DNA from 3 places in the Mesorhizobium sp. M3A.F.Ca.ET.175.01.1.1 genome. Region 3 is predicted to be linked to each of the others. Evidence: riboswitches for the same ligand, from Rfam matches in the RefSeq annotation. Region 3 holds a riboswitch; each other region holds the start of a gene.

Region 1 (2,181 bases), on a different contig from region 3:
TGGTGAAGGGCGCGATCCGCGCCATTTCCGGCCTGGTCGGCGGCATCGCCGCCTTCCTGCCCATTCCGGGACTCAGTGGCGTGGTCAGCTTCATCAACACCGTCATCCGCCTGTCGCTGACCTATGTCGACGAGATCATCCTCGGCTACAATATCCGCATCAATTCGAACACGCCTTTCGAGACCGCCAGGCAAGGGGTCGTGCTCTACGCGCAGAACGGCAAGCACATGGTCAAGAACGCCGTCTGGCTGGCGGTGATCATGTGGGGCGTGTCCTTCGTCATCTTCCTTTTGATGCTGGCGCCGGCCGGTGCCATCCTGTGGGTCATGCCCGGGCAGCTTGCCGGCTGGGCCTTCGTGCTGGCCATCGTCTTTGCCTGGGCTTTCAAGGCGGCCTTCATCGAGCCCTTCGCCATCGCCTCGCTGATGCAGGTCTATTTCGCCGCCATCGAGGGCCAGGCTCCCAATCCCGAATGGGACCGGCGCCTGGCCGACACCTCGTCGAAGTTCAGGGAGCTTCGCGACAAGGCGCTCAATTCCTTCGGCGGCTCGCGCTGGGATGCGCCCCGGGCGGCTTGATAGCAGCCGCCTGATCAGGGCTTCGGCCGGTCGCCGAGACCGAGGCTGGCGATCGCCGATTTGAGCGGTGCCTCGCCGGCGCCGCAAAACGTCTCGCTCATCACCAGTTCGGGCAAAGGCAGGCGCCTGCCCCAGCCATGTGCTTCCAGGTCCGGCTTCGGCGCGAATGCCGAGACGCGGCCGACGCACAGATAGGCGATCGGCGTGACATGGTCGGGGATCGACAGCAGCCGCTTCAGCGCTTCGGTCTCGATGATGCTGACCCAGCCGACGCCGACGCCTTCGGCGCGCGCCGCCAGCCAGAAGTTCTGCACCGCGCAGACGGTGCTGTAGAGATCCATCTCCGGATTGTGCCAGCGCCCGAGCGGCGAGTTCTGCGAGCGCTGCCGGTCGCAGGTGATGCAGAGATTGAGCGCGCTTTCGCAGATGCCTTCGAGCTTCAGCTTGCGGTAGAGCGCCTGCCGCTCCGCCTCGATGGCCGGCAATTCCTGCTCGCGCGCCGCCAAAAACAGGTCGCGCACCTGGCGGCGCCGTTCAGCATCGCGGATGACGATGAAGTTCCACGGCTGCATGTAGCCGACCGACGGCGCGTGATGGGCGGCCGTCAGCAGCCGCGCCAGCACGCTGTCGTCGAGATCGTCGGCGACGAAATGGCTGCGCACGTCGCGCCGGGTGAACATCGCCCGGTAGACCGCCTCGCGCGCCAATTGGTCAAAGTCATCGCCGCCGCCGGCGGCCGCTCCTGCCTGCATCGCTTTTCCCCTTGCGACAGCAGCCCTGCGCCTGACCAAGCGCAAGACCATGTCTGCCAGGCCGGTCTTCTGGCTCGGGATCGTCCCGCGTCCGGCGCCTTCCCGTCATCGACAGTGGCTTTTGCCGGCGCGGTCCCCCTTACAGCGTTGGGCACGCCACGGAGTTCAACCGTGTTCCCGATTCTCCCGCGCGTTGCGGGCACCAGGCAGTGACACGACCTTACCGTGAGGCGGGCGCCGCGCCAATGCCGTCAGCGACACTATCGGGCGCGAATTTTCCCCAGCCATTCGGCGCTGAAACATGGTCATCCGGGCTGCGCGTGCCTAGATTAGGCGCCATGACAACCCGTCTCTACACTCATCCGGTATTCCTGGAACACCTTACGCCACCCGGTCATCCCGAGCGGCCCGACCGTTTGCGCGCCATCGAGCGTGTGCTGGATGATGACTCATTTTCGGCTCTGGATCGCGTCAAGGCGCCGGAAGCCGATGAGGCGACCATTCTCTATGCCCACCCGCAGGATTTCGTTGCCCGCGTCCGCGCCGCCATTCCCGAGAGCGGCATCGTCTCGATCGACGCCGACACCAGCGCCAGCCCGAAGAGCTGGCAGGCCGCGGTGACGGCGATCGGCGCCGCCAATGCGGCCGTCGACGACGTCTTCGACGGCCGCGCCAGCAATGTCTTCGTTGCTGCGCGGCCGCCCGGCCATCATGCCGAGAAGACCACCGCGATGGGCTTTTGCCTGTTCAACACCGCCGCGATCGCGGCCCGCTACGCGCAGAAGAAGCACCAGGCCGAGCGCGTCGCCATCGTCGACTGGGACGTGCACCATGGCAACGGCACGCAGGAC
Region 2 (2,181 bases), on a different contig from region 3:
CGTCACCAGGGTCTCGGCATGCGCGCTCTTGCCCGAGCGCGCACCGCCTACGATGAAGGTCAGGCGACCTTCGGCGCGATCAGGCAAAGCTGTCGCGCAAGCTGGTCGCGGTGCCGGTGAAGCGTCCGCGCACCACGCCGACAACCGCGCCCAGAACCAGCCAGAACACCAGATCGGTGAGCGTCACGGCGACAACGAACTGGTGATGCAATCCTTCGGGAATCGCGGTCTCGAAGCTTTCCGGCTGCGGCGCGCCAATAATGTGAGGTGCCACGATCAGCGCCACGCCAAGAATGGCCAGCGGCAGCGACTTGCGGAAGGCAATCAGACCGAGCCCGGCCGCAGTCGCGATGACTGTCGAAACCCACCAGATCTGCCTCGGCAGCAGTTCGGCCGCCGGCATTGCCGGGAGTTCGGGCGGCAGGCCGAGGCCAGGCGCCAGTGTGAACACGGCAAAGCCAGCTAGGCCCCAGAACACGCCCTGGCGCCAGTTGCCGATGCCGCCCGCAAATTCCGAGACTGCGACCAGGATCAGCGCGAAGCCGATGCCGGTGACGATATTGGCGACGACATTGAAGGCGAATCGCTCGAAGCCGTCGGCCGGCGCCCAGCCCTCCTCCTCGGCTGGGGCAACTGCCTCGGCGGGCGCCGGGGCTGCGCTGCTCATCGCGCTGCCGGCGGCTGGAGCGGCTGCGCCCACAGGGTTGTCGTTGGTCGCGTGGTCATGGTGATGACCCTCGCCCGCCTTTTCATACACTTCCGCTTTGAGGATCAACGGAACGGTGGCATAGGCCTGCATGCAGGCGAGAACCACACCCGCCACGAGCCCGGCGATCGCCGCGATGAACACGACGTTGCGAAACAGATTCATGATGTCAAACCCTCGTCAGTGGCAGGGAAAAGCCATCGAGTGACGATAGTCGTGGGCAGCGTTGTGGACCGCATCGATATGCGAGAAGCCGACGAAGCCGACGACGAAAATGCCGAGCAGCGCGGCCATCGCCAGTTGCATGAAGCGCGACTGCGAGGAGACGGAAGCGCCGAGGGAAAAGGAAGCGGTATTCATGTCTTGTCCTTTCGCCCTCCACCCGAGGGCATAGAAGTCAACTTTCTTGTCGCCGGCAGGTCTCCTGGCTCGCGGATCCACGCCCTTCCCCACCTTCCCGAGGCAAATCCTCAGTGGTCTATGGGGCAGGACTACCGCACACAGTTGCGGGGGCAGCCACGGCTTTGGGCAGGAAGTCCACCCTCACCGCATTCCCTCTTGGCTCCAAAAACGGAACCGACGACATCGGCGACTATAGGCAGAATCGTCTCCCCCGGCAAACCAAATTCCGCCACGCTGGAGCGTGATTGCGGCACGGCTCGGTGTGCTAGGAGCCGGCGATTCTGGCAGCGACGAGCTGCTGCAGCCGCCACAGGTGAGCATCGTGAATGCCTCGGGCTTCGAGATTCCTGACGGTGTTGTAGAGATAGTCGGCGCCTGAACCCCAGTGGCCGCAGGAGGTCGCAAGCCTTCTGACCACCTCGCCTTCGCTGAGCACGCCGGTATAGGTGGTGCCCTTGCGGTTGATCACGAAGCCCAGGGCCCGAAATGGACCGCTGCCGCTGGCCAAGCTGAGCAGGCGCGGATGGTAGCTTGTCGGCTTGAGCGTCACCTCGCGCCTAAGCAGCTTGTTCAGCTGCTGACGGCGATCACCGTCGCTCAGCCGGAAGGCGACGCCCTTGCATTGCCCGCCGCGATCTAGCGCCATCATCAAGCCCGGGCTCTCTCTGGTGCCGCGCCAGCGTGTCATGTTCATACAGAAGGAACGGTGCCAGCCGCGCGCCACTGCGACCCGTTCCTCGACATGGTCGATCTCAGGCTTCCAGATCAGCGATCCGTAGCCGAACAGCCAGAGCGGCTCGGCGGCGGGGAGTTCAACCTCCAATGCATCGAGCATCGCTTCGTAGTCGGCGTCATCGAGATGCGCGGCATTTGGGTCGGGGCCACTGTCTTCGACGACCCGAAAACAACGGGCAACCAGTTCTTCGGTCAGAGACATCATTCTTGCGGACATTCGATGCACCTTGGGCCGCCGGCATCGCGCCGGCACTGACGGCGCGAGCTTAAGGGCCCCGAGCAGACGCCACAATGCGGGAGAGCAGCCATTCGCCCTCTGTTGTCGGCCCTAACCGTGA
Region 3 (2,181 bases):
CTGCTCGGCGGCAACGGCGACGCGCTTTGCAAGCTCATCCGGATTGGCGATCGACGGGATATCGATGACGAAGGAATCGAAATCGTCGTGCTCGTGATCGAGCTCGTCATCGTGATGCGTCTTGCGGTTCTCGATGTCGTCTTCGACGGCGAGGCCAAGGCCGAGCAGCACCGACGGGTCGACCTTGCCCTGTGCGGTCGGAACGACCTTGACCGCGCGCGCCACGTGCTCGCCGATGACCGCGTTGGCGCGCTCCGAGCCGGCCGCGTCCATCAAATCGCTCTTCGACAGGATGATCAGGTCGGCGCAGGCGATCTGGTCCTCGAACACCTCCTCGACCGGATCATCATGGTCGAGCGAATCGTCGGCGGCACGTTGCGCCTGCAGGGCATCCATGTCGGAAGCGACGCGGCCGTCGGCCAGCGCCGGACCGTCGACCACGGCTACGACGCCGTCGACGGTGACGCGGCTCTTCACGCTCGGCCACTGAAAAGCCTGGACCAGCGGCTTCGGCAAGGCCAGGCCGGAGGTCTCAATCAGGATGTGGTCGACCTTCGGCGTGCGCGACAGGATCTGGTCGAGCGCCGGCACGAAGTCGTCGGCGACGGTGCAGCAAATGCAGCCATTGGCCAGTTCGACGATGTTTTCCTCCGGGCAGGTATCGACGCCGCAGCCTTTCAGGATCTCGCCGTCGATGCCGACATCGCCGAACTCGTTGACGATGATCGCCAGCCGCTTGCCCTTGGCATTTTCAAGCAGGTTGCGGATCAGCGTCGTCTTGCCGGCGCCGAGAAAGCCGGTGACGACGGTGCAGGGAACACGGGAAAGATTGGGCGAATTAGGGGCGTCCATAGGTCAGTCCTTCAGGAGGTCGAGGGGAGGGAGGCGGGCAACCAGACCGCGCTTGAGGGAATCGGGCCTGCCGCGCCACGGGATGAGGCCATCGGTCGAGGTGGCGAAAAGTTTTGCTCCGGTGACGAGATCGGTGCCGCTGGTCGTGTCGAGGTCGCCGAAGACGTAGCTCCAGCAACCGTCGCGCAAAAGTGCTGCGCTCAGACGGCGCTTGCAGTTGCCGAGGCATTCGACCGTTCGAATGCGGACTCTTTCGCCCGATGCGGCACGGCGCGCGTCTTCGGCCAACTGGGCGCCGGCGCGCGGATGCGCATCCGATCCGGTCTCGTCGCGGCAGGACGAGCAGACGATGACGGTGACGCCTGCCAAGGCGTCGTCAGGTTCGGACGCAAAGTCCGCGATATTGGCCGGAAAACTGCCGTTGCGATCCAAAACCAGGCTCCTTGCCCGGAAAACCCGCCGGGCGTTCGGATACGTAAAGTCTCAGACGGCAGGTCTCCTGGCTCGCGTGTCATCGCCTCGATGCCGCCTTCCCGGGAATGCCCAGTGGTGTTCGGCCGAGGCTCGTCGCTTACAGTTGCGGGGACAGCCGCGGATTTGGGATTTTGTAAGCCCGCACCGCATTCCCTCTTGGCTCCTCCCTTTGCCGGGAGAAGACCGTCTGCGGCGGATTTAGGCTTAGAGGTACCGGCCTGTCAACGCGCGGCTACGACACCGCGATGTCGGCCAGCGCCGGGCCGAGGTCACCGGCCGGCGTTATTTCGATGCTGTCGAGGCCAAGCCAGCCCTGCATCTGCTTCAACTCGTCGAAGAGCTGGGCGGCCGTCTCGGGCGGTGCGCCGGGTTCGGCATAAGCAGCGTGGACGCGCAAGACGCCGGCCGGACGGTCGGCTCTCAGATCGACACGCGCCACGATGCGGTCGCCGAGCAGGAAGGGCAGCACGTAGTAGCCGTACTGGCGCTTTTCGGCCGGCGTGTAGATCTCGATGCGGTAGCGAAAGCCGAACAGCTTTTCGGTGCGCGTGCGTTCGAAGACGACGGGGTCGAAGGGCGCAAGCAGGGCGCGCGCGTCGATGCGGCGCGGAAAGCGGGCGTCTTTGTGGAGATAGGCGGTCTTGTCCCATCCTTCCACTTTCATCGGCAGCAGTTCGCCCATCTCGACCAGTTCCTCGATGCGGTCCTTCGTGTCGCCCGGCGCCAGGCGGAAATAATCGCGCAGATCGCCATAGGTGGCGATGCCATGGGCGCGGGCGGAAATGCGCAGCAATTCGCGATGGGCGTCCTCAACCGAAGGCACAGGCAGGTCGAGGACAGCCTGCGGCAGAACAC

The links. A riboswitch is a leader RNA that binds a small molecule or an ion and turns the genes downstream of it on or off. The one in region 3 is predicted to bind cobalamin.
Region 1: it holds a riboswitch for cobalamin, as region 3 does, so the genes downstream of both, bluB (5,6-dimethylbenzimidazole synthase) here and EN818_RS15630 (DUF1636 family protein) in region 3, are expected to answer to the same signal.
Region 2: it holds a riboswitch for cobalamin, as region 3 does, so the genes downstream of both, EN818_RS23355 (CbtB domain-containing protein) here and EN818_RS15630 (DUF1636 family protein) in region 3, are expected to answer to the same signal.

What each region holds. Positions count from the first base shown of each region.
Region 1 covers NZ_SRTP01000003.1:9,119-11,299, forward strand. The annotation lists gene EN818_RS08040 (hypothetical protein) at 1-578, shown strand, start outside; gene bluB (5,6-dimethylbenzimidazole synthase) at 593-1,330, opposite strand; cobalamin riboswitch at 1,372-1,552, opposite strand; gene EN818_RS08050 (histone deacetylase family protein) at 1,669-2,181, shown strand, end outside.
Region 2 covers NZ_SRTP01000011.1:213,757-215,937, forward strand. The annotation lists gene cobU (bifunctional adenosylcobinamide kinase/adenosylcobinamide-phosphate guanylyltransferase) at 1-87, opposite strand, end outside; gene EN818_RS23350 (CbtA family protein) at 80-871, opposite strand; gene EN818_RS23355 (CbtB domain-containing protein) at 887-1,066, opposite strand; cobalamin riboswitch at 1,103-1,302, opposite strand; gene EN818_RS23360 (gamma-glutamylcyclotransferase) at 1,374-2,060, opposite strand.
Region 3 covers NZ_SRTP01000005.1:392,754-394,934, forward strand. The annotation lists gene cobW (cobalamin biosynthesis protein CobW) at 1-852, opposite strand, end outside; gene EN818_RS15630 (DUF1636 family protein) at 856-1,284, opposite strand; cobalamin riboswitch at 1,324-1,529, opposite strand; gene EN818_RS15635 (winged helix-turn-helix domain-containing protein) at 1,559-2,181, opposite strand, start outside.